4 regions of the Acetonema longum DSM 6540 genome follow, and region 1 is predicted to be linked to each of the others. Evidence: riboswitches for the same ligand, from Rfam matches in the RefSeq annotation. Region 1 holds a riboswitch; each other region holds the start of a gene.
The links. Region 1 has a riboswitch for S-adenosylmethionine ahead of ALO_RS15770 (MetQ/NlpA family ABC transporter substrate-binding protein). Riboswitches for the same ligand answer to the same signal wherever they lie in the genome.
Positions count from the first base shown of each region.

Region 2: another riboswitch for S-adenosylmethionine. It lies ahead of ALO_RS10300 (ACT domain-containing protein); the one in region 1 lies ahead of ALO_RS15770 (MetQ/NlpA family ABC transporter substrate-binding protein).
Region 3: another riboswitch for S-adenosylmethionine. It lies ahead of ALO_RS02390 (methionine ABC transporter ATP-binding protein); the one in region 1 lies ahead of ALO_RS15770 (MetQ/NlpA family ABC transporter substrate-binding protein).
Region 4: another riboswitch for S-adenosylmethionine. It lies ahead of ALO_RS06965 (trans-sulfuration enzyme family protein); the one in region 1 lies ahead of ALO_RS15770 (MetQ/NlpA family ABC transporter substrate-binding protein).

Region 1 covers NZ_AFGF01000173.1:14,845-22,100, reverse strand. The annotation lists gene ALO_RS15795 (nitrate reductase catalytic subunit) at 1-778, shown strand, start outside; gene ALO_RS15790 (cytochrome c maturation protein CcmE domain-containing protein) at 865-1,236, shown strand; gene ccsA (cytochrome c biogenesis protein CcsA) at 1,233-3,419, shown strand; gene ALO_RS15780 (cytochrome c3 family protein) at 3,516-3,989, shown strand; gene ALO_RS15775 (ammonia-forming cytochrome c nitrite reductase subunit c552) at 3,979-5,280, shown strand; SAM riboswitch class I at 5,370-5,471, shown strand; gene ALO_RS15770 (MetQ/NlpA family ABC transporter substrate-binding protein) at 5,657-6,472, shown strand; gene ALO_RS15765 (response regulator transcription factor) at 6,643-7,256, shown strand, end outside.
Region 2 covers NZ_AFGF01000085.1:35,067-42,322, forward strand. The annotation lists gene ALO_RS10280 (methyl-accepting chemotaxis protein) at 1-1,655, shown strand, start outside; gene ALO_RS10285 (hypothetical protein) at 1,824-2,630, shown strand; gene ALO_RS10290 (ATP-binding protein) at 2,654-3,778, shown strand; gene ALO_RS10295 (vWA domain-containing protein) at 3,784-5,193, shown strand; SAM riboswitch class I at 5,363-5,464, shown strand; gene ALO_RS10300 (ACT domain-containing protein) at 5,589-6,068, shown strand; gene ALO_RS10305 (hypothetical protein) at 6,249-6,974, shown strand.
Region 3 covers NZ_AFGF01000017.1:70,145-77,400, forward strand. The annotation lists gene ALO_RS02360 (2-oxoacid:acceptor oxidoreductase family protein) at 1-345, opposite strand, end outside; gene ALO_RS02365 (2-oxoacid:ferredoxin oxidoreductase subunit beta) at 348-1,169, opposite strand; gene ALO_RS02370 (2-oxoacid:acceptor oxidoreductase subunit alpha) at 1,246-2,373, opposite strand; gene ALO_RS02375 (4Fe-4S binding protein) at 2,399-2,584, opposite strand; gene ALO_RS02380 (MetQ/NlpA family ABC transporter substrate-binding protein) at 2,928-3,737, opposite strand; gene ALO_RS02385 (methionine ABC transporter permease) at 3,757-4,410, opposite strand; partial or broken gene ALO_RS02390 (methionine ABC transporter ATP-binding protein) at 4,379-5,435, opposite strand; SAM riboswitch class I at 5,526-5,631, opposite strand; gene ALO_RS02395 (YerC/YecD family TrpR-related protein) at 5,840-6,139, shown strand; gene hisZ (ATP phosphoribosyltransferase regulatory subunit) at 6,235-7,256, shown strand, end outside.
Region 4 covers NZ_AFGF01000053.1:66,162-73,417, reverse strand. The annotation lists gene ALO_RS06980 (FAD-dependent oxidoreductase) at 1-773, shown strand, start outside; gene ALO_RS06975 (NifB/NifX family molybdenum-iron cluster-binding protein) at 859-1,230, opposite strand; gene ALO_RS06970 (YeiH family protein) at 1,522-2,541, shown strand; SAM riboswitch class I at 2,614-2,718, shown strand; gene ALO_RS06965 (trans-sulfuration enzyme family protein) at 2,857-3,990, shown strand; gene ALO_RS22045 (YezD family protein) at 4,008-4,367, shown strand; gene cysK (cysteine synthase A) at 4,596-5,534, shown strand; gene ALO_RS06950 (hypothetical protein) at 5,811-6,041, shown strand; gene ALO_RS06945 (FCD domain-containing protein) at 6,198-6,926, shown strand; gene ALO_RS06940 (TIGR03545 family protein) at 6,969-7,256, opposite strand, start outside.

The DNA.
Region 1 (7,256 bases):
TTTGTGGATGGAAAAGGAAGGGATCTACGGCAATGGCGAAAGGCGAACGCAGCATATTGCCAAAGCCGTTGAACCCCCCGGTGAAGCGAAGCCCGATGTCTGGCACCTGATGGAAGTCGCCAAACGGCTTGGCTTTGAAAAATTTTTTGCCTATAAGGATACCGAAGAGATATGGGAAGAATACAGGAAACTGACGGTCGGGACGAAGATGGACTTACCGCCGTACTCCCGGCTCAGAAAGGAGCATGGCCTGACCTGGCCGGTGCCGGACCCTGACGGGCCGGAAACGTATATCCGCTATGCCGCGCCCTATGATCCGTTTGTAAAAGAGGGCATAAACTTTTACGGCAAGCCCGACGGCAGGGCGGTCATCTTCGCCAGGCCCCAGTCCAATGCCCAGGAGATGCCGGACAGTGAATATCCCTTCTTTTTCTCTACCGGGCGGATTCTCGAACACTGGCATACAGCCACCATGACCATGAATGTGCCGGAAATAAAGCGGGCGATGCCGGAAATGTACGTAGAACTGAATGCAGACGATGCGGCCCAAATAGGAGTAAAAGATAATGATTATGTTCATATTACTTCCCGCCGCGGCCAATGCCGCCTTAAGGCGAAAATAGACGGCCGGGGGCAGCCGCGGCCCGGGATGGCGTGGGCGCCTTTCCACGATACCGAAATATCCAGGATGATCAACTTTGTGACCATTGATGCTTTTGATGATATATCCAAACAGCCGGAGTACAAAATCTGCGCCGTAAAAATTGAAAGAGCCTGAAGCGGCTTCTCCGCTGGCATCTCTGCGGAAAGAGCGCTTGAAATGCCCGATATTAACGCCCGGTGAGGACCGGAAGGAGCAAACAAATGAAAAGACGCCATCTGGTTGGTTTAGCCGTTATTGCCCTGTTTGTTGTTTATAGCGCCGTCACTTTCAGCAGCGCCCTTACTCCCTATGTCACTTTTTCGCAGGCAAAAAGCGTGAACGGCACGGTTCAGGTCAGGGGAGTATTGATCAACGACCAAATCAGCGTTTTGGATAACGGCAGGAAGATTCAGTTTACCCTGCGGGACGAAGCCGGTGAGGCAATGCCTGTCACATACGGTGGCGTTAAGCCTGATGGGCTTGCGCAGGCAAGCAGCATCGTGGCTGTCGGGAAAGTTTCGGACGGTCAGTTTTACGCCGAAAAGCTGCTGGTGAAGTGTCCTTCAAAATATCAGGGGAGCGTGAAGAAATGACCGGCTTTGCTGCCTTATTTTTAGCCCTTGTCATAACCGGGATAGCGGCTTTCTGCTATTTTAACGCCCATTTTGCCCGGATAACGGGACGGACAGAGAAAACAAGCCGCTGTGCGCTGTATTATCAGGCCTCGGCAGCCTGTATCGCGGCAGCGGCCGCCTATCTGCTATTTATTATCCTGACCGACCGGTTTCAGTTTGCCTATGTTTTTGGGTATTCTGCCAGGGATTTGCCTTTGGTCTATAAAATATCGGCATTTTGGGCCGGGCAGGAAGGCTCATTTATGCTGTGGCTGTTGTTTCACGCCCTGTTTGGTGTCATTATGTCCCGGAAGGGCTCCTGCCCTCCCGGAACGATGGCGGTATACTGTCTGGTCCAAATCGTGCTGACCATCGTTCTTCTCGCCAAAAGCCCCTTTATGATGCTGACCGGGGTCCGCGCCGACGGGGCCGGCCTCAATCCGCTCCTGCAGGACCCCTGGATGGCGGTGCATCCTCCGGTCATCTTTTTGGGTTATGCCGGCCTTGCCGTGCCGTTTGCCTATGCGCTCGGCGGACTGCTGGCCAGCAATCACCGGGACTGGCTCCGTCCGGCCCTGGCCTGGACTCTTATGGCCTGGGCCATGTTAGGGGCGGGTATTTTCATCGGCGGTTTCTGGGCCTATAAGGTGCTGGGATGGGGCGGATACTGGGCCTGGGACCCGGTCGAAAATTCATCCCTCGTTCCCTGGCTGGTCTGCGGCGCCCTGATTCATGTCCTGATTATTGCCCGGCTGCGGCCTGCGGCGGTGAAACCGGCATATTTTGCGGCGATCTCCGCCTTTGTCCTGGTTTTGTACGGCACCTTCCTGACCCGGAGCGGCGTGCTCAGCAATTTTTCCACTCACTCTTTCGCCGATGAAGGGGTAGGCGGCTTATTGGCCGGATTAGTCATGATCGTTGTCGTGGCCTCTCTCATCCTGCTGATTGTCCGGTGGCCCGGCCTGCCGGAAGGCGAAATTTATCCGGCCCTTAAAAGCCGCGAGTTTTTGACGGCGGCCGGGGCGCTTGCACTTTCGGCCATTGCCGTACTGGTCTTAATCGGTATGTCAACACCCCTGATTACCATGCTGATCAATCAGCCGCAAAGTGTAAGCGCCGATTTCTATAACAGCACATCGCTGCCGCTGGCGATGTTCCTGATGTTGTTTTTGACCATGGCTCCCATGGTAAGCTGGGGTGAAACTAAGGAAAACCTCATAAAAAAATACTGGTGGCTGGTCTTGCTGGGGCATTTGAGCCTGTTGCCGGGAATACTGGCCGGCTTCCGCCACCCGGTTATGCTTGCCGTCGCGGGCCTGTCGGTAACCGCGCTGTTTATCAATCTGGCAGGATTGAGAAAGGTCAATCTGGCGGCCGGGCTCACTCATGCGGGTGTGGCGGTTGCTTTGATCGGCATCCTGGCCTCATCAGCGGCAAGCCGGTCGGTGATCGTCAGTTTTGAACCGGGAGAAACCCAGGCTGTTTTTGGACGCCAGGTAACCTATCCGGGTATCGAGCCGGCTGAGGACGGGAAGGGATTTTATCAGCCTTTCCAGCTTGATGGACGGGAAGTGGTGAAGGCCTATACCAAATTCGACCGGGAGGGGCGTCCGGCTGTGCGGGAGCCGGGGATATTCCGCGAAACTTTAGGCGATCTTTACTTTGCGCCGGCAGCGCGAGACGAGCATGACTCCGTCACCGAACTGATTCTCGACCGCGGCGATGAGCAGGACGGGGCCGGCCTTACGGTAAAGTTCCTGCAATCCGGCATGAACGGGAATAATATGCAAAATGTGCGGGCATACGCTTTGCTGGAGGTATCCGGGAACGGGAAAAGAGAAGAGGTAAAACCGGAGCTGTTTTACGCCGATGGCCAGTTTCAAGCCTTACCGGTAAAGGCGCTTGGATCTTATGAGGTAAGCCTGCTGGGCGTGAACACTTCCCAGGGAAAAGTGAAAATAGGCGTTAAAAACCTGGAGACGGTAAAACCGGACAAAATAGATGTCGAGATCAGCTACAAGCCGTTAATTGGTTTGGTTTGGTTAGGAACCTTCATCGTTGTCGCCGGCACTTTATGGGCAGGGCTGAGCCGAGCCGGAAAAGTATCGGCGGCCAAGGCGGCGCAAGCTTTATCGGCGCCGGAAAAATCGAGCCGGACATAGTTCCGCCAGAGGCCGGATGCTTTAATAGTTGAATGGGGTCCGGTCCTTTTGCCGGGACTTTAGTGATGCCCGAATTTTGCGGAGAGGAGGGATACTTTGGACACGGGTCAATATTTAAACCGCCATGCGCTTAAATTGATGGCCGTCGGATTCGGCATTGCGGTTTTAGGCATGGCTGTCTCAGCCGCAGGGTATACGTATGCGGAATCTCCCGCATTCTGTGGAAGCTGCCATTCCATGGAGCATGCATATACTACCTGGCAGGCATCGAACCACAAACAGATTGCCTGCAGCGAATGCCATCTGCCGCACAGCAGCATGACCACAAAAATGTTCGCCAAGATCAGGACCGGGATGAAGGATGTGTATCATGAGACGGTAAGGGATTATCCGGCGGCCATTACCGTATCGGCCCAGGGAAAAGAGTATATTGCGGACAATTGCCTGCGCTGCCACCAGTCTACCGTGGAAAATACCAAAATGGCGGCTGGCGGACAGGACTGCGGCAAGTGTCATCGCGGCCTGGTTCACGGCATGAACAAAGGCAAGGGAGGGATTCATGTTGAATAGCTTGAACAAAATGCAAAAAGCTTTAATTGCTTTGTTATGCGGGCTGCTGCTTTTCTTTGGGTTTGTTATCCTGCGGACCGGGGTGAGCCGGCCTGCATCCACCGTCAAGCTGGGCAAAGTTGCGGCGGGGGAATATGATCCGGCGGTATGGGGGCAGTATTACCCCCTGCAATATGCAAGCTTCCAGAAAAATAGCGAAATGGCGCCCTCTCCCGGCGGCTTTGGCGGCAGCCTGAAGACGCAGAACTCCGAACGGCAGCCGGAGATTCTGGCCAATTTTAAAGGAATGCCGTTCAGCATTGACTATACGGAAGACCGGGGCCATGTTTTCACGCTGGAAGACTTGAAGGAAACTAAACGGGTTAACGATAAATCCCCCGGCGCGTGTATATCCTGCAAAACGCCTTATATTGAAAAGCTCTTCCAGGAGAAGGGCTGGAGTTACGGCAAGGTGCCGTTGCGGGAGCTCCTGGCGCAAACGCCGGAGCATGGCTATATCAGCTGCGCCAACTGTCATGATCCCGCCACGATGGATCTCCGGGTGATCCAGCCGGCGTTTATCGAGGCCCAGCAGCGCCGCGGCATTGATGTGACCAAGGCGACACGTGAGGAAATGCGGACTTACGTCTGCGCCCAATGTCATGTCGAATACCATTTTGAGCCCGGAACTTCCCGGGTTGTCTTCCCCTGGGATAAGGGCCTGAAACCGGAGCAGATGTATGAGATGTACGCAACCAAACCGGGCGGGTTTGCCCAGGACTGGCAGCATCCCGACTCCAAGGCCGCGATGCTGAAGGTGCAGCATCCTGAGTTTGAAACCTGGGCAACCGGTGTTCACGGTCAGGCGGGGGTTTCCTGCGCCGACTGCCATATGCCTTATATGCGGCAAGACGGGCAGAAGTATACTTCCCACTGGATGACCAGTCCGCTCAAACACCTCGACGCTTCCTGCGGAACATGCCATACCCAGGGCGCCGCCTGGCTGGAGGAGCGCGTTAAGACGATACAGAATCATACCTGGCAGCTCCAGCACAGCGCCGGCTTAGTAGTGTCAAAAGCCCACGAAGCGATTAAAAAAGCGGCTGCGGTCCCCAATGTGGACCAGGCCGAATTGGCCCAAGCCCGCGAATTGGTCCGTAAAGCTCAATGGTATTGGGATTTTGTCGCTGCTGAAAACGGCATGGGCTTCCATAATCCCGATCAGGCGCTTCATACCTGCGGCCAGGCAATCGATCTGGGTTACAAAGCAATTGAGTCGGCCAACAAAGCCGCCGGCATCGAGCTCTTTTAAGGTGTATGACGGTGACTGAGTTCAGCGAAAAAAGTTGCCATTGACACCTTAAATAATTAATGGTATGATCATAATCAATTCAATACATGCTCTTATCTAGAGTGGTCGAGGGACTGGCCCGATGACGCCCGGCAACCGGCAGCAATGCGGTGGTGCTAATTCCAGCAGGAGAATATCCTGGAAGATGAGAGAAAGGTTTAGTCTGCGTTATGGACCCCTTTCCTCGGAAAGGGGTCTTAATTTTTTACAGGGAGAGGATTCATGGCAGATCTGCAGTTTGGCTGATCAAACAACTGCAGGCGGGATAAACTCATAAAAATACAAAATAGACCTATTAAGGGGCAGTTTAAAATCTATAAACAGGAGAGTGGAAAAAATGAAAAAATCAATCCTTGCTTTGTTAGTCATTCTGGCCGTGAGCCTGGTGGCTGCCGGTTGCGGCGGTAAAGACACCGCCAATCAGCCGGACAAGAAGCCGGTCGTAAAAGTCGGCGCTACCGCGGTTCCTCATGCTGAAATTTTGCAGTTTATCAAACCTTCTTTGGAAAAAGAAGGGATTCAATTGGAAATCGTGGAATTCAGCGATTATGTCCGTCCCAATGTTGCCTTGGCTGAAAAGGAATTAGATGCCAATTTTTTTCAACACGTGCCTTACTTAGAGAAGTTTAGTGCCGAGCGCAACCTGGCCTTAACCTATACGGCTAAAGTCCATATTGAGCCGATGGGGATTTATTCTAAAAAAATAAAAGATATTAAAGAGCTGACTCAGGGCGCCGTTGTCGCCATTCCCAACGATCCGACCAATGGCGGCCGCGCTCTGGCGATTCTGGCCAAGGCCGGGCTCATCACCCTGAAAGATGGCGTAGGCATCAGCGGTACCGTCAAAGATATCACTAATAACCCCAAAGAGTTAAAGATCCGGGAACTGGAAGCCGCCATGCTGCCCCGGTCCCTTGACGATGCAGCCATCGCGGTGATCAACACCAATTACGCCTTGGAAGCGAATCTGGTTCCGGCGAAAGACGCTCTGGTCCTGGAATCCAAAGATTCTCCCTATGCCAATGTGCTGGCCGTCCGCAAAGGCGACGAAACCAGGCCGGAAATCGTAAAATTGTCGAAAGCCCTGACTTCACCGGAAGTCAAAAAGTTTATTGAGGAAAAATATAAAGGAGCTATTGTTTCCGCATTCTAAGCAATAGCCTGTAATATCAAATTTTTTGGCCAACCGGCGAATTTGCCTGTTGGCCTTTTTTATTTAGACAGAAAAAAGCTCTGCAAAAAGCAGACTTTTTTCTTGTTTATCGCCATACTAAGGATATGATGAATCCAAAGGCAGGGCCTGTAGAAAAAGGAGATTGTAAGATGCGCATTCTGGTGGTGGAAGATGATCACGTTTTGCGAGAGGCTATTGTCGCTTTGCTGACGGAAGAAGACTATATTGTCGAAGAAGCGGCTGCCGGCGATGAAGGGATGTATATGGCCGAGCAGGCCGTCCATGACTTATTGATATTAGATATCATGCTGCCCGAAATCAGCGGACTGGAGATTGTAAAAAAGCTGCGGAGCGCCGGCGGCTCTGTGCCCATCTTGCTCCTGACGGCCCGGGACAGTGTGGACGATCGGGTGATGGGTCTGGAGTCAGGGGCCGATGACTACTTGGTAAAGCCTTTTGCCATCCGGGAACTGCTGGCCAGGATTAAGGCTTTGCTGCGGCGCAGCGGCAGTCTGGATATGGAAGGCGAATTAAGTTACGGCGGCATCTCGCTGAACAGTAAAACACGGGACGGCTGCGCGGCGGATCATCCTTTGGGCTTGACCACCAAAGAATATGATGTCCTGGAATTTTTGATCCTCAACCGGGAGCAGATTTTAACCAGAGAGCAGATGTTTGACCGGATCTGGGGGTTTGATTCCGACACGACCATCAGTATCGTCGATTTATATATTCATTATTTAAGAAAGAAGCTGGCCCCCCA
Region 2 (7,256 bases), on a different contig from region 1:
TGTTGGAGATCAAAGAATCTTACGTATCCAAACCGCTGATTTCAAGAGCTACCGGCAAAGTATCGGTCCTCTTGGCGGCGCCGGTAACGGACGGCGGACAACTGACCGGGGTTCTCGTCACCACAGTCAGTTTAGACCGTTTAAGTTCCTTACTCTCCAACCTGCGCTTTCTTGACACCGGCTACGGTCTCGTTGCGGATCATGAAGGAGTGCTGTTAGCCCATCCTAAAAGGCCTGAGCTTGCCGGCAAACTCAATCTTAATCAGAAGAAAATCAATCCTGAATTAAATTTGGGAGACGCCGAGCTGGACGAACGGATGATAAACCAGTTTGCCGCCGTGGTCAAAACCGGACAGCCGGCTTCCGGCCAGTATGCCTTTCTGGACAATGTCACCCGGCAAGCGGTATATATGCCCATTGAGCTGGCCGGCGGCCAGCGCTGGGTTATGATTGTATCGGCACCGGAGAAAGAAGCTACCAAGGCGACAGATGCTTTAGCCGACACGATGCTGATACTGTCAATCGTGTTTATGATTGGAGCGGCCCTGTCGGTGATATTTATCAGCCGCCGGTTTGCTCAACCGATCATCAGACTGCGGGACGAAGCGCTGCTGTTGGCGGCAGGAGATCTTCGATCCCGGGACAGCCAAATTCGCTCTCGGGATGAAATCGGCCAGTTGGCCCTTGCCTTCCAACAAATGTCGGACAAGTTCCGCAACGTCGTGGTCAAGGTTCAGGCTCAGGCCGACGGAGTAGCAGCCGCCGCCGAGGAATTGACCGCCACCGCCGAAGAGGTCAATGCCACCACCGATGAAGTAGCCAGGAGCATGGCCCATGTCACCGAGAATGCCACTCAAGGCAACGCCGCCGTAGTGGAAGCATCCCAGGCGCTGGTGCACTTGTCCTCTTTGATCCAAATCGCCAAGACCAAAGCCGAATCGGCCGTATCCGAATCCCGCAAAACCCTTCGGGCAGCCACCGTCGGCCAGGAAACGGTGCGGGAAACCGTGACTTGTATGGGATCCATCAGCGAAAAAACCGAGGATACCGCAGCCATTATTTCTGCCTTGAATCAGTACTCCAGCCAAATTGCTTCCATTACCGATACAATTACCGGCATCGCCAATCAAACCAACCTGTTGGCTTTAAACGCGGCCATTGAAGCCGCCCGCGCCGGCGAAGCGGGACGGGGATTCGCCGTGGTGGCGGAAGAAGTCCGCAAGCTGGCCGAACAGTCCAATCAGGGAGCCGGTGAAGTAGCCGCACTGGTTAAGAAAGTGGCCGAAAGCACGCAAGAAGCGGTCGAGGCCATGCATCAAAGCAACTCTGAAATCATCCGGGGTGTAGAGGTAGTCAATAAAGCCGGATCAGCCCTGGATGAAATTGTGACGGCAGTCAATGTGACAGTAGGCGACATCGATAATGTGCTGCAGGTGACCAATGAAGAGGTGGCCAGTTCTGATAAGGTAGTAGATCTGATCAGCCGTCTTGCCGGCGTGATTGAGACCACCGCCGCTCAGGCTGAGGAAGTGGCAGCCTCCACCGAACAGACCTCAGCAGCCATGCAGACAGTTACCGCCAGTACGGAAGAAAGCAGCGCCATGGCCACTGAACTCAAGACCCTGTCCGCGGTCTTCAAAGTGTCGGACAAGTAATCTTTCGCCGTCATACCCTTTCATAACGAAAACAGGCATACTTTACCGGCTTTCGGTAGTATGCCTGTTTTTTGTCGGTAAATTTTATTTCTAACGTCTCGTCGGTATTGTAACAAGGCGCTATTTCGATTAAGATGGAAATATCAGCGGCCTGCGAAGGAGGACCATATGGAACAAGCAAAGCTCATGGAAATCATAAAAAATAATCCTTATGCGTTAGCGTCCATGGATCATCCCACCGAAGAGATGAAGCTGCTGGCCGTTCAAAAAAACGGACTGGCGGTACAGTATATCGACCATCCGACCCGCCAGATGCAGGAATTAGCCATAGCCAACAATCCCCGGGCCATTCAATTTATCGCGAATCCGACCGGAGGGATGATGGTCAAAGCCATCCAGGACGGCTGGAACAACCTGGCCTATATTAAAAACCCGCCGGACTCCCTGATTCAACTAGCCGTCAGTCAGGCCGGCTGGGCGATTCAATATGTCGATCATCCCAGTGAGGAATTGCAGGTATTGGCTGTCAGAAAAAATTTCGACGCCGTCAAATTTATAAAGAAGCCCTGCGCCAGGGCCCAGGAAGAGGCCGTAACAATCAGTTATGAGGCATTGCGCTATATCCCTTCCCCTACCGATCAGGCCCAGCGTATTGCTGTCAGAAAGGACGAGCGGGCCATTCGCCTGATCAATGATTTAGGTAAAAATAAAATACTGGAGTTTCTGCAGATCAATAGTTTAGTCATTAAGTATGTGACAAAAGAAGCGGGTATATCTCAAGGGGAACTGGAGCAAGTGTTAAAGGCGGCATTATCCAATGAAGCCGTTGAAGAAAAATATGTAAGAGACTTTCTAAATTGCAGTGTCATCGATACAAGCAGCGAGTTCTTCCCTCTGGACAAGATCCGGTTTATTGATCAGCACGGCAGCAAGAAGGCCAGGAAAATCGCTGTAGATGAAAAACTAAAGATATAAAATATAAAACGGCAGGAGATACCATGAATTTTATTGATACATTAAAAAGTGTTGATTTAGTACTGGCTACCGGAGAAGTGCCTTTGATCGTCGGAGAAACCGGCGTGGGAAAAACAGCCTTAGCCAAGCAAATCGCCCAGGAGAACCATTGGAGTTTCATTGTGATTGACGGCAATCTTCTGAAAGAAGGGGAAATCGGCGGTCTGCCCACGATAGAATCCTATACCGGCGTAAATCGGCCGGGAGACAGGCCGGAAAAGAAGACCACCGTATATGCCGTACATCATAAGCTGAGAGAAATTGATGAGGCAACAGCCGCCGGCAAAACTGTTCTTTTATTGATCGATGAGATTAATCGCTGTGAACACGCCGTGCAGCAGGAACTGATGAATTTGATATTAAACCGGGAAATCAACGGCTATAAACTGCCTGAAACCGTAAAAATCATTGCCGCCATGAACCCCTCCGGCAAATACGGCGAGGAATTTGATTATCAGGTGGTCGACATGGACGCCGCTCAGGAAAACCGTTTTGTCTGGCTGCCCATGGAACCTGATCCGATGCAGTGGGTAGACTGGGCCATGAATGCCGGCCTTGAGCCCAAGGTGATCGAGTTTATCTCCACTTTTCCGGAATACCTGCATAAAACCAATGAAAATGATATCAAAGCAACGCCAAGAAGCTACGAAAGGATTTCTCACCTTTATAAGGTCTATCAGCAGAAAAAGGATAGCGTACCCCGGCCGGTATTTTTCAATGTCGTCAGGGGCAATGTGGGAAAACTCATCGCTGAAGAACTGGTTCACTTTCTGGAATCCGATTATCGGCCGCTTATTTCGTATGAAGATGTGTTTGCGGGAAGTTCTCTGGCTAAATCGGTGAGTGAAAAAATTAAAACGGAAAGTCATACCCGGCTCTACCTGGCGGCCAAGAATATGCTAAGCCGGTTAGAGACGAATATAAAAGCCGGGGATTATGATCATAGTACGTCGGAGCGACTCATTGAGTTTTTAAAACTATATCCGGTCGATTTAATGGTCGGAATCATGAAAGATATCAAAAACAGTTATAGCGGCGTATACGAATACGCCCTGGAAAATGAAGCTTTTGTCGAAGCCTATTTTGCGGCGTATCGTTCAATCAGGTGATAGGGATGGAAACGTTTGATACACAAGCGCAAAAACTTTATATAAGATCCTATGAACTGGTTCAGGATTTTTTGAGGGCAGCCAGGCAGAACAAGTCTCAGGGGCCTTCTCAGGTTCACATTCCGGCAGATTTTGCAGCCGAGTTTTTCCGCCTTGTCGACAAAGTAAATCTGGGTCTGATGGAAGATAAGGACAACTTCTACGGGTATTTTCTGTTTCAAATGTCCAAGGAAATCCGTTTTGATATCAGCAGCCCCACCGGGGTAAATTTTAAAGCTGCGAAATATGTGATCTATTTTAATCCTGTCATTTTTCTGACTCTTACTCTCAAACAAATGGAAACAACCATTAAGCATGAAATCCTCCATGTCGTATCCCTGCATTTAATCCGGGCCAAAGAACTGCGGGGCAGTTGCAGCGCCTTAGCGATGAATATCGCCATGGATATCACCATCAATACCTACTTGGATTACCTGCCGCCCTATGCTACTACTTTAGAATGGGTCAATTTAAATTACGGATTAAAGCTGCTGCCGTTCGAGACCTTTGAATACTATGCGGCAAAGGTCCAAACCGCTCTGGACCTGCTGGAGGAAGCGGGAGAGGCAACTGAAGACCCCGGCAAAAATCAACCGGCCGAAACCGCCTATGATCCTGAAAAAACCCATGATATTTGGCAAAGGTCCGACCCGGTGGATGAACAAACCCTCCGGGGATTTACCGAAAAAGTGATTGATGCTTCACAAAAAGGCAGTATTCCAGCCTATTTGGAAAGCCTGATATCTTCTTTAAAAAGCAGCAAGGCTGACTTGTCCTGGAATTTGTATCTTCAGAGGTTAATGGGATCGGTGACCAGCAATCCCAAGAAAACGGTTACCCGAAGAAATCGCCGGCAGCCTGACCGCTTGGATTTGCGCGGTGAACTGAAGAGCTATAAAGCCAAAATCGCCGTTGCGCTTGACATCAGCGGCAGCATTAGTGACGAGGAATTTAACCAGGCAGTAAAAGAAGTCCTCAGCATTGTAAAAAACTACAATCACGAAATTTTGATGATAGAATGCGACAGCGAAATCAGACGTGTATATACACTTAAATCCGTCAAGGATATAAAATCCAGAAGCAAAATACGGGGCAGCACCCGGTTTACCCCGGTTTTTGAATTTGCCAACACCAAGAAGCTCAATTTACTAGTGTATTTCACCGACGGCAAAGGAGAAGATGAGCTTCGCGTCAAACCGAAGGGATATAAAACTCTATGGGTTATTTCCGGCAAAGGTGACCGGCTTTCATTAAAAGAAGCCTATGGCGTGGTTAAAAAACTCGATCCGATTGAAATAAAAACGAATGAATGGGATATGATTCAGGTGGAAAAAGGCGGCTATTCAATGAATCATCAGGAGAAAATAGGTATGTAATCTACAAAGTAACGGGCGTATTGCTAATATGCTTCATTGGAAGCTTTACAAATAAAGAGGACTCCTGCCAAACTGCCGAACTTTTGTGTAATACGGCCATAAGGAGAAATTTGCTTGACTCCAGAATATCCGGTATAGTAAGATAATTTTAAATTGCATATTCGAAATTCTCTTATCGAGAGTGGTCGAGGGACTGGCCCGATGACGCCCGGCAACCGGCAGCAATGCAGTGGTGCTAATTCCAGCAGGATTATATCCTGGAAGATGAGAGGAAGGGATGCGCTGACCCCCTTTCTCCAGGGGGTCTTTTTTATGGCAAAAAACAGAGGAGCGCGGTATGCCGATTAAGGCCTCCAGCTACCCTGCAGCAATTATTAGATGAAAAGGAGTTTTCGATGGAGACTGAAGCCATTATCATTATGGACGGAACTCCCCCTGTCCTATCCTGTCAATCCGAAATCACCCAGATAGCAATTCTGGCCAATCATCCGTTCAGCAATCAGGAAATTCAAGCTGTTTTCCAAACGGTGGCTGATCATCAGATCGCTTTACAGCGAATTAACTTGCAAAAGAACCAAATAGTATTTTCTATACCATCTGCAATGACTGGCGCTATTCTGTCTTTACTCCCTAAATTGGAATATCACATAACAACCATCAGTCGTTGCGCGACAATCAATATCTCCGGCGGACAAGTGGACGATGTGCCAAAAATCACAGCAAACATTTTAAAAATGCTGCATTCCATGAGTATCCCGCTTCTCCAATTGAACACTTCCCAAACCTTTATATCGATTTTGATTGAACAATGTCATCTGACAAAGGCAAAAGGCGCTATCGAGGCGCATTGTACCTTTTCGGAAGATCATGGTTGAAACAGTGAAAATAATTGTTCCAGCCTGTCATACCCTTAACTTCAACGCATCAGGAGAACTGTCCTTGATGTTCCTGATTCTCTGTTTAGCTTGTCGTATTTTTGTCATAAACAGGATGTATAATGACTTTGTGAAAGTTTACCAAAGCTTTCTACTAAACAAAAGCTGGAGGTATACCTTATGGTCAGACTGAGAAAATTAGTTTTAGCTGCTTTTTTAGCAGCAAGTCTTAGTGCGGTAAATGTATATGCAAGCAGCGCCGTACCCGCACAGGAACCTGAAACTCAAGAAGCGCAGTCCGAACAGCAGGGACAGGTTAAACTTTTTAAAGCTACATATTCCGAAAATAACAGTGAAGCCTCTATTCCTCAAATAGACGGAATGAAAGATACTGCTCTGCAGGATACAATTAATAATACTCTGAAGATATCCATAATACCACCGAACACTTCTTTAAAAGGTGATTTTGAAGTAACCTTTTATAGCCCAAAACTACTAGGTATTCACTTTCAAGGCGTAACTTCATCCTCCGAAGGCTCCCAACCAAGTAATATTGATAAAACCGTACATATCGATCTAACGACCGGAAAACTATATAAACTTGAAGATCTTTTCAAACCAGTTGATTTTGAAAGGACAATTAAAAAAATCTGCTTAACTAATGACAGCAAACTGCGAATTACGAATACATCCCCATCAATTCAATGGACCTATGAAGATTTTTCCGAAACATGGAATAAAGAAACTGGTTCCTTTGTTCTGCTTAGTGATTCCATAATAGTTTATTCAGTGCAGCCGGAAGGGCTGCGCGGATATAAGATTCCATACGCTGAATTGAAGAGCGTTATTAACCGCAATGGAGCTTTATGGAAGATCCTGCAGGAAGGCACGGTAAACATTAGCTAATCGCTTACAGTGGGGGCTGTCTCTATAGCGGAGGCAGCCCCCACTGTATAATCTTACTTTTTACAGCCGGGCTAACCATCCCTGGATTTCTGGCAAGCTGCTGTTTCAGCCAGCGAAGGAGCAACGCCTGCCATTTCATTCAGGACGGTCTGCCGGATGATACAGCAGCGATCTTCGGCCTGCACTTGTGGCCCGACCGGGCGTTAACATTTTCCTCCGGTAGACCTGTCGGATATCTCAAACATTAAAGGTAAATGATGCATTAACTTTGATCTATAAACA
Region 3 (7,256 bases), on a different contig from region 1:
CACTTTGGTGATGGGGAGTTTTAGAACGTTTTTGGCATGGGCCGGCACGTCCTTGACAAAGGTGGTATCGATGATGAGAGTGCCGCCGGTTTTCAGATCAGTGGCGTATTTATTGGTGGCTTCCTGGCTCATGGCCAGGACCAGGTCCGGCTCAGTTACTTTCGGATAATGAATCGGTTTTTCCGAAATGATAACTTCGGCTTTGCTGGCGCCGCCGCGGGCTTCCGGGCCGTAAGACTGGGACTGGATGGCCAGTTTGTTGTCCAGGAGCGCAGCTTCCGCCAAAATAATGCCGATGAGAATCAGGCCCTGACCGCCTGAACCGGATAAGCGTAATTCCATCATAATTACTTAGCTCCTTTCTGCGCATTGGCAATGACCAGATCATCATACTGTTTGGTATACTCAGGAGCTTCCGATTTATGAAGCACACCGATGAGGAATTTGCCGGCCAATTGTTCCGGAGTCATTTTTTTTGCGGCTTCCACATTCACCGCATGATCCCGTTGCCATTTCATCATGGTTGGAGCGTCGCCCAATTTGTTCTGGCGTCCGTTATAGATCGGGCATTGAGTCACGGCTTCGATCAGAGAGAAGCCGTCATGGGCAATGCCCTGGGCAATGACATCTACTAGCAGCTGGGTGTGAAAGGCGGTACTCCGGGCGACGAAAGTGGCTCCGGCAGCCTTGGCCAACTCCGGAACATCGAAAGGACGCTCCAGAGTGCCGTAAGGAGCGGTGGTAGCGATGCTGTGGGAGGGGGTCAAGGGGGAGTATTGTCCGCCGGTCATGCCGTAAATATTGTTATTGTACAAGACCACCGTCAGGTTGATATTGCGACGGGCAGCGTGAATGAAATGGTTGCCGCCGATAGCGGTGCTGTCGCCGTCGCCTGTGACTACGATCACATTCAGTCTTGGTTCGGACAGCTTGACGCCGGTGGCCACCGGCAGAGCCCGGCCATGGGCGCTGTGTACTGTGTCGAAATTCAGGTAACCGGATGCCCGTGAGGAACAGCCGATGCCGGACACAATGACGGTTTCATCTTGGTTGAGTCCCAACTTATCAATAGCCTTTACGATCGCGCCGGTCACAATGCCGTTGCCGCAGCCAGGGCACCAGATATGCGGCAGGCGGGGCCGGAAATATTTCTCAACGAGTTTTTCCATTTGTTCTATAGCCATAACACGCCTCCTGATTTTTTTCGGAATGGGAATCTGTTGCAACGAGGCAGACGGGCCTGTTTCAACGGCCCCCTAAAACCTGCAGCAGTTCCTTGGGCGAAATCGGATCGGAATCGTACTTGGCCACCAGCTTCACTGGAGCCTTGCCTTCCACAACCCGTTTTACTTCTCCCACAACCTGGCCGTAATTCATTTCGGCAACCACGATGTTTTTTACTTTCGTCGCCAGTTTGGCAATCTGTTTGTCAGGGAAAGGCCACATGGTAATCATGCGGAACATGCCGGCCTTGATTCCCTGCTCCCGGGCCATGTCAATGGCGGCGTAAGCCGAACGGGCCGTTCCGCCGTAGGCTATGATGGCGGTATCGGCGTCTTCCAGGCGATATTCCTCATAGAGGACGATATCATCCAGATGGTTTTCAATTTTTTCATGCAATCGTTTCAGCAACTTTGCGGTAGCAGCCGGGGAACCGTTGGGGAAGCCGGTTTCGTCATGGACCAGGCCGGTTACGTGATACCGGTAGCCTTGCCCAAAGGCAGCCATGGGCGGCACCAAGTCCTGGTCAGGCTTGTAGGCCTGGTAGTCGGCGCTGGGAGCGGCGGGGGCTTTACGGCAAGGCTGCTTTACCTCACTATAGTCAGGAAGCTCAATCTTTTCCCGCATGTGGCCGATTACCTCGTCCATCAGGAAAATGACCGGTACGCGGTATTTCTCCGACATTTCATAGGCTTTGATTGTGAGGGAAAAACATTCAGGCACACTGGCCGGCGTCAGGGCGATGATCGGATGATCACCATGGGTACCCCAGCGGGCCTGCATCACATCGCCTTGAGCGGCGGCGGTAGGCTGTCCGGTGCTGGGACCCACCCGCTGTACGTTGGCAATGACTACAGGGGTCTCGGTAATGGCCGCATAGCCGATCAATTCCTGCTTTAACGAAAACCCGGGGCCGCTGGTTGCGGTTAAAACTTTTTTCCCTGTCAGGGAAGCGCCGATGATTGCCGCCATACTGGCGATTTCATCTTCCATTTGGATGAATTTCCCGCCAACCTGCGGCAGGCGTTTGGCCAGAGACTCCGCAATTTCCGTGGACGGGGTGATGGGGTATCCGGCAAAAAACTTGACACCTGCTGCGATAGCGCCCTCGGCACAGGCTTGGTTCCCTTGCATAAGAAGAACTTTTGCCACTCTATATCCACTCCTTAAGTCTTCTCTACTTCTTCTCTACAAAAATCGCATAATCGGGACACCGCATTTCACATTGCTTACAGCTAATGCATTTGCTTTCATCAAGGACGATTACTTTTTCAAGCTCACTCAGTCCCAGTACCTGTTTAGGACAAAATGTAACACATATGCCGCAACCTTTACAACGTTTTTCGATAATTTTCAACGCCATTTTCTCACCTCCGTATAGTATCATTTGGGGGGAAAGCGGATGCTGTTTGCTATGCTGGCAGCCAATTTTCCCGCTGAAACGCTGGGTTCATTACTGAAACCGTTTCTGCTGTTGAACAATTACGACGCCACCAGGGGAAATCCTGCTCAAATTGGCTGACTTTCTAATGAATGTGTAAAGTATATTCTGATTTATCAATTTATGTATTTATATATGTTTACATACATAAATACATGATTTGTTGTTTAACAAAAAAACGCTGGCGCAATCAAAACCGGAGGCCGCACAGAGTGGAAAAACCCTTTGCGGCCTCTTTATTCTGTTTTATATCAATCCGGTTCGCTTACCAGGCAACCAATACGGAACCTTTGAAATGTTCCTGGATAAATTTTTTCACTTCGTCAGTTTGATAAGCTTTGAGCAGTTTTTGTACGGCAGGATTGTCTTTGTTCTTGGACTGAACGGCAACGATGTTGGCGTAAGGAGAATTGCCGTCTTCCAGAGCCAGGGCGTCTTTGGTCGGTACTAAGCCGGCAGTCATGGCGTAGTTGGTATTAACGGCTGCCAGGTCCATATCCGCCAGAGAGCGGGGGATTTGAGCCGCATCCAGCTCACGGATTTTGATATTTTTCGGATTTTCGGCAATATCGGCCACGCTGACCAGAATGCCGGCGCCCGATTTCAATTTAATCAGGCCCTGTGATTCCAAAAGCAGCAGAGCTCTGCCGCCGTTGGTGGGATCGTTGGGAATGGCCACTACAGCGCCGCTTTTGACCTCGACGATGCTTTTGACTTTTTGCGAATACAGTCCCATCGGGAAGATAACGGTTTTAGCCACGCTGGTGATATCATACTGACGGTCTTTGATCATATTATCCAAATACGGCTGATGCTGATAGCTGTTTACGTCAATATCTCCCTGATGCAGAGCCACATTGGGCTGAACATAGTCGTTGAACTCGACGATCTGGATCTTGAGACCGTCTTTTTCGGCGACCTTCTTTACCATTTCCATGATTTCGGCGTGAGGACCGGCGGTAACGCCTACTTTTAGGGGTTTATCTGTCTGTGTTTCCTGTTTAGTGCCGCCGCAGCCGGCAGCCAGAAGGGACAGGGAGAAGAGAAGGGTAAGAATGAGAGCAAGCTTTTTCATGGGTAAACCTCCTTAACATTTATCGTTTATCTAAGCGTCGTGCCAGGTAATCCCCGCAGGACTGAACAATCTGTACCTGGGCGATGAGAATTATTACGGTGATCAGCATGATATCGGCGCGAAAACGCTGATATCCATAGCGGATGGCCAGGTCTCCCAGGCCGCCGCCGCCGATGGCCCCGGCCATGGCCGAGTAGCCGATCAGGCTGATGACGGTGATGGTCAGCCCGAGAATAATGGAGGGCAGTGCTTCCGGAATCAATACTTTAAAGATAATCTGCCGAGGCGAGGCTCCCATAGCCTGGGCGGCTTCCACCACGCCATGGTCCACTTCCCGCAGGGATGATTCGACGATCCGGCCGACAAAGGGAATAGCGGCTATACTTAGCGGTACAATGGCGGCTTCAGTGCCGATGGATGTGCCCACGATCAGGCGGGTCAGGGGGATGATGGCTACCATCAGGATGATAAACGGTGTGGAACGGGCAGCGTTGGCAATCGCGCCTAAGATGCGGTTGATATAAAGGTTCTCCAGAATATGGCCCTTGTCGGTAGCCACCAGAATCACGCCCAGGGGCAGGCCAAGGATAGCGGACGCCAGTGCGGATACACCCACCATATAGCAGGTTTCCCAAAGAGACTCAGCCAATAGCACGATTAGTTCTTGCGACATAGCCAATCACCTCAATTCCTAAATCACGGGCTTTCAGATACTGGAGGGCATTATCCAGGGAAGTTTGCTCCCCAGATATTTCCAGCAAAAGAGTGCCGAAAGTAGTGTGTTGAATATGGTCAATATTGCCGAACAGGATGCTGGCATCCACATTAAAGCGGCGGATGACGCTGGCAATGACCGGCTCCTGGGCCGCCTGGCCGATGAATGAGATACGGATGACCAGATTGCCGTCTGGCAGCGGCTTGGCGGAGAAAGCGGTATTCTGAAAGAAGTCAGGCAGGTCGTAATTGACAATGGTCCGGATGAACTCCCGGGTGATGGGTGCCTGGGGTTTGGCGAACAAATCCAGAACCGGCCCTTGTTCGATGATCTTGCCGTTGTCGATGACTGCCACCCGATCGCAGATTTTTTTGATGACCTGCATCTCATGGGTAATCAGGACAATGGTCAATCCCAGCTTGCGATTGATATCCCTCAGCAGTTCCAAAATTGATTTGGTGGTTTGCGGATCCAGGGCTGAGGTGGCTTCGTCGCACAGCAGCACTTTCGGTTTGTTGGCACGCCCGGGCGATGCCCACCCGTTGCTTCTGGCCGCCGCTTAGCTGCGCCGGATACTGATCTTTTTTATCGGCCAGCCCTACCAGCTCTAAGAGCGGCATCACTGCCTCACGGATCTGGGATTTGTTCCAGCCGGCCAGTTCCAGGGGAAAGGCCACGTTATCGTAAACAGTGCGGGAGGTCAGCAGGTTGAAGTGCTGAAAGATCATACCGATTTTTTTGCGGACTTGCCGCAGCTCCTCTTCCGGCAGGACAGTCATTTCCTGACCGTCCACCAGAACTGACCCCTGGGTGGGTCTTTCCAGCATATTGATGCAGCGGATCAGGGTGCTTTTGCCGGCGCCGCTTTTGCCAATGATTCCGAAGATTTCGCCCCGGGTTACACTCAGGCTGACGCCTTGTATCGCATGTACATTGCCTCTGGCGCTGCTATAGGTCTTTTCAAGGTCGCTCATGGCGATCATGAGGTCTTTTGGCATTTTAATTGACTCCTTCCGAAAAAATTTAAGAACCCCTCTTCGTATAGCAGACGAAGAGGGGTGATCACGCCATCTCTTTCATCTGTCAGGAAAAATCCTGATGGAATTGGCACCGTTTCGCAAAATGCGATGGTTGCCGCGGCGTCATCGGGCCAGTCCCTCAGCCAACTCTTGATGAAATCTTAAACATATATAGTTATAGTTGATGAAATATATAGTAGCATGTTGGCGAAAGTCTGTCAATAGGACGGCAAATAAAGTTATATTCCGAATTGATCGATTCCTTATTTTTTTGATTTTATCCGGTAAAGAATAAAAGGAGTAAAGCAGGAAAGGAAAGGTAAGTGGCGAACTAAAAATTAAGACAGAATGAAAAGGGGGAGCAGTCAGTGGCGATCAATCCAAAACTCAAAGACGAGTTAACGGATCAGCTTATGCGCGCGGTGCTGTTATTAAAAAGCGAGGAAGAATGCTATCAGTTCTTTGAGGATATCTCCACCATCGGGGAGCTCAAGGCACTTTCACAGCGCCTGGAAGTAGCCCGGATGCTGGAAGCGCGTCATACCTATGATGAAATTGTGGCGAGGACAGGCGCCAGCACTGCTACGATCAGCCGGGTGAAGCGGTGTTTGTACTATGGAGCGGACGGATATAAGATAGTACTGGAGCGATTAGGGGAGGACCGTTGAAAAGGACCAGCTGCGTCACTTCAGCCTCCTGTGGGCGGGCCTGGCATCTGGGCCTTTTTGAACGGTCCGGGGCTACAGATAATTTTGCAACAGAAATGTGGGGAGGAGTAGAATTGACAAACCGGAAGGATTATGTACCGCAAATTCCATACGGGACCAGGGATTTTTTGCCGCAGCAGGCTCATGGCAAACGGCTTTTGGAGGGCCAGCTGGCTCGATTGTTTACTGTCTGGGGTTATGAGGAAGTGGTCACTCCCACCATGGAGTATTACGAAACATTAACCACCGGGGCCGGCGGCGAGTTAAGCGAAAATGCTTTTAAATTTTTTGACCGCAATAATCAGATCCTGGCGCTGCGGTCGGATATGACTACTCCCATCGCCAGGGTCGCCGCCGCTCGTCTGCAGGAGAGCCCAATGCCCTTGCGCCTGTTTTATCTGGCCAATGTATTTCGCCAGGAACAGGCTCAAACCGGCCGGCAGTGCGAATTTTACCAGGCAGGGGTGGAATTGATGGGGGCCCGGCAACCGGCGGCTGACGCCGAAGTAATTGCCCTGGCGGTTACTGGCCTACAGCAGGCCGGCTTGCAAAACTTTCAAATCGGGTTGGGACAGGTGGACTTTATCAACGGTGTGATGGCTGAATTCGATCTGACCGCCAAAGAACGCCTGCTGGTCAAAAAGGCCATGTTGAAGCGGGATCTGGTGGGTCTTGACACGCTTATCGCCCGCAGCGGGCTGAGCCAGGCCGCAGGGGAAATATTGCGCAAAATACCGTTGATGAGCGGGAAAGAAGAGATCCTGGACCAGGGCTACAAAATGGTGAAGAATCAAACAGCCCGCGGGGCCCTGGAGAACTTGGACTATATTTATCAGCAGTTAAAGCATTATGAATTAAATGAAAATGTGAATTTTGACTTAGGCATCATCCGGGATTTTGACTACTACACCGGTATGGTATTTGAAGGCTATACGCCGGGGCTTGGGTTCCCATTATGCGGCGGCGGACGCTATGATAACATGGCCTCTGACTTTGGGGTCAACCTTCCGGCTACCGGCTTTGCCCTGGGCATTGAGAGGGTCATGCTGGCCCGGGAGCGGCAGGGAATGGCAATGCC
Region 4 (7,256 bases), on a different contig from region 1:
GGTCCACCGCGAATAAACACGGCCGGGTCATTGGCGAAAATCTCTGCGGTTCCCATATGAAATTCAAAGGAGTGCTCAATACGGTAGTCGCCCAAATTCATGATCTGACGGTGGGCAAGACCGGACTCAGCGAACGGGAAGCCAAAGAACTGGGATATGAATATGTGACCGCCATGGTTGCCGGTCATGATAAGCCCCACTATATGCCCGGCGCCAAATTGATTACCGTCAAACTGATTGTTGAGACTAAAACCGGTAAAGTCCTTGGCTTACAGGCTGTAGGAGAAGGGGAAATTGCCAAGCGGGTGGATGTGGCGGCAGCGGTACTGACGTTAGGCGGAACCGTTCACGATTTGTTTGATATTGATCTGTCCTATGCTCCGCCCTATAGTTCGCCCATTGACAATGTGGCGGTGGCAGCCAATGCGGTAATGAATAAAGTGGCTGGCAAACTAAAAGGCATTTCCTCCCTGACAGCTAAGAAAAAAATGCAAAACAGTCCGGATAAGACGATCTTTCTCGACGTGCGCACGCCGGAGGAATGCAAGCAAATCTGTCTGGCTGACTGCCCTAACGTCAAATATATACCTTTGGGGGAACTGCGCAGCCACCTGGAGGAACTAAACAAAGAGGATGAAATTATTGCTTTCTGCAAGATCAGTCTGCGGGGTTATGAAGCGGAAGGGATTTTAGAAGGGGCAGGCTTTAAAGATGTCAAGGTTATGGAAGGCGGTATTCTGGCCTGGCCGTTTCCTTGTGAAAAAGGCAAATAATTGGAATATAGAATGTTTAAGGCGCATCAGACAGATGTTTGATGCGCCTTGCTTTTCTTTTGTTGAGTTCCGCCGCGGCGAATCCTCAGTGCGTACCGCAGCCGTGACTGTCGCCATGATGATGAGAATGGCCGCAGCCATTGCCGGCATCTACAAGCTTGCCGCGTAAGTAAAGATCTACCAGAGTTTCCGGCGTCTCTTGCGGGGCGCCGCAAATGACTGTAACGCCGTGTTGCCGCAACATACTCCGGGCCCCTTCTCCCATGCCGCCGGCTAAAACGTCGGTGCAGTCCAGATCAGCTATCCAGTTGGGAATGACACCGGGAGCATGAGGCGGCGGGGTTAGGATTTCTTGTTTCGAAATCTTGCCGTTATCCACAGTGACAACAGCGAATGTTACACAATGCCCAAAATGCTCACTCAGTTTTCCCTCGGCTACAGGAATGGCAATTTTCATGTAAATCACACCTTTCTGCTTTTTGAAATATATTTCATGAGTGGGCTAAAAAATTCATCTTCAAATTATGAACCATATTTCATAATTAATATATAATATTTATGGAGGAATGTCAATAACTTAACTATCATTACGGGAAAATACCGGTTTTCATTGAAGGGAGATTAGTACAAGGCGAGTCAGGAGTTGTTTGATACGTTTTGAGCATTTATAATAGAGATATTCACTCTATAGGGATTGATCGCAGCCACACTATACAGAAAATTTCAGTGGATAAAGATGAGGAGGCACATGAAATTGAATTTGGAATCCATTCGCAGCAAGTCACCAGGTGTCCTGTTGGTGGCATTCATTGCTATTCCCGCTTGGCTGATTGGTAAAATGCTCCCCATTATTGGCGGCCCGGTATTAGGCATTTTATTCGGCATGATTTTGGCATCCTGGCAACGGCCCGCCCGCTTTGAAGCGGGAGTAAAGTACACCTCAAAACAACTGCTGCAATATGCCATCATCCTGCTAGGTTTTGAAATGAACTTGTTTAACGTTTTAGCCGTTGGCAGTCAGACGCTGGCGTTGATGATCTTTACCCTGACAGCCGTTTTCGTTACGGCCTATATTGCCGGACGGCTGTTGAACATTGACAGCAATACTCGGACCTTGATCGGTGTCGGTACCGCCATCTGCGGCGGTTCGGCCATAGCGGCCACCGCGCCGGTCATACGGTCCACAGATGAAGAAGTAGCTCATGCCATTTCTACTATTTTCTTGTTCAACGTGATCGCAGCCTTTGCATTTCCCCTGATGGGGCATGCTCTCGGCATGAGCGACCAGGCCTTCGGCCTTTGGACAGGCACTGCTGTTAATGACACATCATCTGTGGTTGCTGCCGGCTATTCCTACAGCAATCAGGCCGGCGACTTGGCAGTGATTGTGAAACTCACCAGGAGTCTGATGATTGTGCCTATTACTCTGGTTCTGGCCTTGTATACTTCCCGCAGTTCAGCCGGCTATGAACCGGCCGGGAAAAATAACGGCGGCTGCCGGATTGCTGCCATTTTTCCCTGGTTTATCCTCGGGTTTCTGGGCGCATCGGTTATTAACACCTTTTTCGCCATTCCCTGGGATATAAACAGTCTGATGGGTCAAACGGGCAAATTCGTCATTATCATGGCCATGGCGGCTATCGGACTGAATACCAACCTGGTCAAACTATTGAAAAGTGGCGGAAAATCTCTGCTGTTGGGCTTGATTTGCTGGGTGGTGCTGGCCGTGACGGCTCTGGGACTGGAGTCTATCCTATTTGAAATCTGATTAGGATGAAAAGCTATTCTTGACATTGCTATAGACTCATGCTATGATCATTATCAACCAATTCAATATCAACTCTTATCCAGAGTGGTCGAGGGACTGGCCCGATGACGCCCGGCAACCGGCAGGAAACTGCGGAGGTGCTAATTCCAGCAGGAAGAAATTCCTGGCAGATGAGAGGAAAGCGTTGCATGTAAACTCCTTTCCTTGAAAGGAGTTTTTTTTATTGCGACAGAAAAAAACTCTGCGGAACAGATTTTTTTCTTGTCTCCCGGCATCGCCTCAGCTCTGGAAGAGGAAAGAAGGAGGCCTTTATTTATGAAAATCAGTTCCAAAGTTGTGCAAGTGGGCGTGAATACTGACGCCCGGACCGGCGCTATCAGCACGCCGATTTATCAGACGGCCACATTCCGTCATCCGGCGCTGGGGCAAAGTACCGGTTTTGACTATTCCCGGACCCACAATCCCACCCGGCAGGTTCTGGAACAGGCCATTGCCGCTCTGGAAGGTGGCAGCGGCGGTTATGCCTTTGCTTCAGGCATGGCTGCGGTTACAGCGATCTTGATGCTGTATCGGGCCGGGGATCATCTGGTGGTAGTCGAGGACTGTTATGGCGGCACCTATCGGGTCCTGGAAAAGAATTTTCAGCCGTTTGGCCTGACTACCACCTTCGTGGACGGCAGCCGTCCGGAAGAAATAACTGCCGCCATTAAACCTAATACTAAAGCAATTATCGTAGAAACTCCTACCAATCCTCTGATGAAAATTGTGGATATCCGGGCTATCGTCAAGATTGCGGCTGCCCACGGTCTGCATACGGTAGTCGATAACACCTTTCTGACGCCTTATTTTCAGCGCCCCCTGGAGTTGGGAGCGGATCTGGTGGTTCACAGCGGCACTAAATACTTGTCCGGCCACAATGATGTGCTGTGCGGCCTGGTTGTGGCTAAAGATTCCACACTGGCCGAGAAGGTGAAATTTGTGCAAAATTCTACCGGCAATGTGCTGGGGCCCTTTGACAGCTGGCTTTTAATCCGGGGAATGAAGACCCTGGCCCTACGCATGGAGAAACACAACCAGAACGCCCTGACGGTTGCTCAGTGGCTGGAAAAACACCCTCATGTAAAGACCGTCTATTTCCCTGGCCTTGTCGGCCATCCCGGCAAAAGCGTCCACGACAGCCAGGCCACAGGTTCCGGCGGTATGCTGTCCTTTGCGGTAGACGATCCGAAGCTGGTGCCCCAGGTTTTAAAGAAGGTAAAGATGATTCAATTTGCCGAAAGTCTGGGCGGTGTGGAAAGCCTGATTACTTTCCCGGCAGTTCAGACTCATGCCGATGTGCCGCCTGATGTGAGAGAAAGATTGGGCATCTCTGACCGGCTTCTGCGTCTGTCAGTAGGCATCGAAGATGCCTGGGATATTATCGCCGACCTGGAACAGGCCCTACAATGAAAGATGGAGGAATTTTGATGCTGCCAAAAGATCTTACGGTGAATTCTCTGGAGCGGGCTGTTTTGGCTCAAATTGAAGATAGTATCAGGAAAATTGAGCATGGTTCTATCACTCTGATTGTGCAGGATGGGCGTTTGATCCAAATGGATGTGATCCAAAAAGTGCGCTTCACCGCCGCCCCGGAAAAACCGGACAAAGGATCGCCAAAACACAGTGAGGCTAAGGTTAGTCTTAGCGGGCAAGTCGCCGCCGCCCTGAAGGGGATGAAATTCGGCCAGGTAGTCCTTGTCATTAAAGACGGCCGCATCGTGCAGGTGGAACGCACCGAGAAACAGCGCTTTCCGAACTTAGAAGGGATATATGGCGAAGGAATATAAGAATTCGTTTGTCATCTTGACATGAAGCTTATCTTGTGCTAATCTTAAAGAAATAAATCACGGCAGCTGATCAGAGATACTGAAGGCTAAGTAAATGTCCGTTCGGATATTTTCTTAGCTTTTTATTTTTCAGACTGCTGCCGGCGGGCGGGTCAGCCGCAAAAAAATGACCGAAATCCTAATTTCATGGCCATACTATATGGAAAAATAGATGAGGAGGCACTACCTATGAGTAAAGTAGCAAAAAATTTAACCGAATTAATCGGCAACACACCCTTGCTGGAAGTGGCAAATTACAACCGTTCCCAGGGACTTGGCGCCAAGCTGCTCGTCAAGCTGGAGTACTTTAATCCCCTGGGCAGCGTCAAGGATCGTATTGGTTATGCTATGATTGCCGACGCCGAAAAGAAAGGCCTGATCAACCCGAAAAGTGTAATCATTGAGCCTACCAGCGGCAATACCGGTATTGCTCTGGCCTTTGTAGCGGCGGCCAAAGGATACCGTCTCATTTTGACCATGCCCGAAACCATGAGCGTGGAGCGGCGCAATCTCCTAAAAGCTCTGGGAGCGGAACTGGTACTGACGCCGGGAGCAGAAGGCATGAAAGGCGCTATCCGCAAAGCGGAGGAACTGGCAGCCGCGACGCCGGACTCCTTTATCCCTCAGCAGTTTAAAAATCCTGCCAACCCGAGTATTCACCGGGAAACAACGGCGGAAGAAGTCTGGCGCGATACTGATGGGCAGGTGGATTTCTTCGTAGGCGGGGTTGGCACCGGCGGCACGATTACCGGGGTGGGCGAAGTGCTTAAAGCCAGAAAACCCGGCTTTAAGCTCATTGCCGTAGAACCAGCTGATTCACCGGTTCTGTCCGGCGGCAATCCCGGTCCTCATAAAATCCAAGGGATTGGGGCAGGCTTTGTGCCAGATGTGCTGAATACCAAGATTATTGATGAAATCTTCCAAGTCAAGAATGAAGATGCTTTTGTCACAGTCCGTGAACTGGCGAAAACCGAAGGTCTGCTAGTTGGAATCTCCAGCGGCGCCGCCGCTTTTGCCGCCACTCAGCTGGCCAAACGGCCGGAGAATAAAGGCAAGACCATTGTAGCGCTCCTGCCGGATACCGGTGAACGGTACCTGTCTACGACCTTGTTTGAACAGCCGTCTTAAACCGGTCTCCCAATAGCTTATTATACAGATTTTTTCAGACAGTAAGATCTCTGGCGGAGGTCTTACTGCTTTTTTCTTGTCCCGACAGAAAAAAGTTCAGCAAAGCAGATTTTTTTCTTGTCCCGACAGAAAAAAAGTTTTGCAAGGCAGATTTTTTTCTTGTCCATCAGAGGTTGTGAACGACTCGACTGCGGCATGTTTGCCGCTAAATTGTGCAGAATATTTACAGAGATTCCGTTGGATTTCTTGGGAGACAGAGGGAGGGATAGTGTGAATATGGAGCCGTTGGAGCAAGTGATGGACGCGCTGGATGTAGAAACATTTTTCGTCTGCTCCGGTGAAGCGGAAGGGCGGGAGCTAATGCTGCGTCTCTTGAAAAATTGGGGTTTCAGAGATGTCGATATTGTTTTTATTGAATTCCAGGGAACGGGTGCCCGGGTCCGGGGCCGGGCGTATGTGTACCGGTTCGATGAAAAAGAACCATGGTTGCTGGGCCAAAGGGGATGACGCCATTATACGGCGGCAGCTGGACCGGGCGTATAAATTTCCATATTTAGCTTTTCACAGTGGCGGCAGAAGGAGTGATGCTGGCCGGCGATGAAATATATAAGGACAGAATGACCGGCCGGCTGACCGGAGACTAAGGTATGGAGCGGGATAGCAGTGCTAAGTGATAAGGAAAAGTTGGAATATGATATGCTGGTCATTATCCGGGAAGCGTGCCAGGCGATTGGCTGCGGCGCAATCTGCGTTCAGCTGCAGGAACAGGGTCATTCGATCAGTGAAGCCACGGTGGGGCGGCTGCTGCGGGACCTGGACCGGGCCCGCTATACCGCTAAAACCGGTTTTCAGGGGCGGACGCTTTCTGCTGCCGGTGTGGAACGCTTAGCGCATCTGGCCAGTAAACAACGGGGCATGCAATGGGGTGTGGAATTTGCCGCCGCTTTGCAGGGGCATACCAAAGAGCAGCTTTTGGAAGTGCTGGTGGCCCGTCGGGCCATTGAAAGCGAACTGGCAGCCCTGGCCGCCGTCAATGCGACTGCAGCTGAGGTGGAGAAATTGGACAGCATCATGGAAGAGCAGCGCCAAATCATAGCTGCCGGCGGCGCAGCCGCTCAGCTGGATGTGGACTTTCACGCCCTCATTGCTCAAATGGCGCGGAACCGGATTTTGATGGCTGCTGTGGCCTTGATCCGGCAGGACGATCAGCTGTCTCCCGTTCTGGAACATATTCGCAGGCAGGTGAACAGTGCGGCTTATATTGATCACCGCAAGATATATCAGGGCATTGCCGGCAGCAGCCCGGTGACAGCCCGACAGGCTATGACCGAGCACATTGACAAGCTGATTGACGATGTGGAGAAGTATTGGGAACAGTCAAGCCATGCATAATAAAGCGACCCCTCCGGTTGGGAAGGGTCGCTTTATTATGCATTAAAACAGCTTTTTCAGCTTATCTTTCAGTTTGTCTTCCAATTGGTCTTTCTTAGCTTCCGCTTTAGCGTTAATTTTGTCTTCCAGTTGTTTTTTCTTGGCATTAGCCTCCTGCTGATATTTGTCAGCCAAAGCTTGCGTCTCATTGACTTTGCCGTTTAACTGCTGTTCATATTGTTGCCGTTTGCCTTCCAGTTCCTGTTGCTGTTTCTCCAGCCTGGCATCCACCCGGGAGCGAATCTGGTCGGTGTATTTGTTCACTGTTTCTCCCACGATTGCCTTGAATCG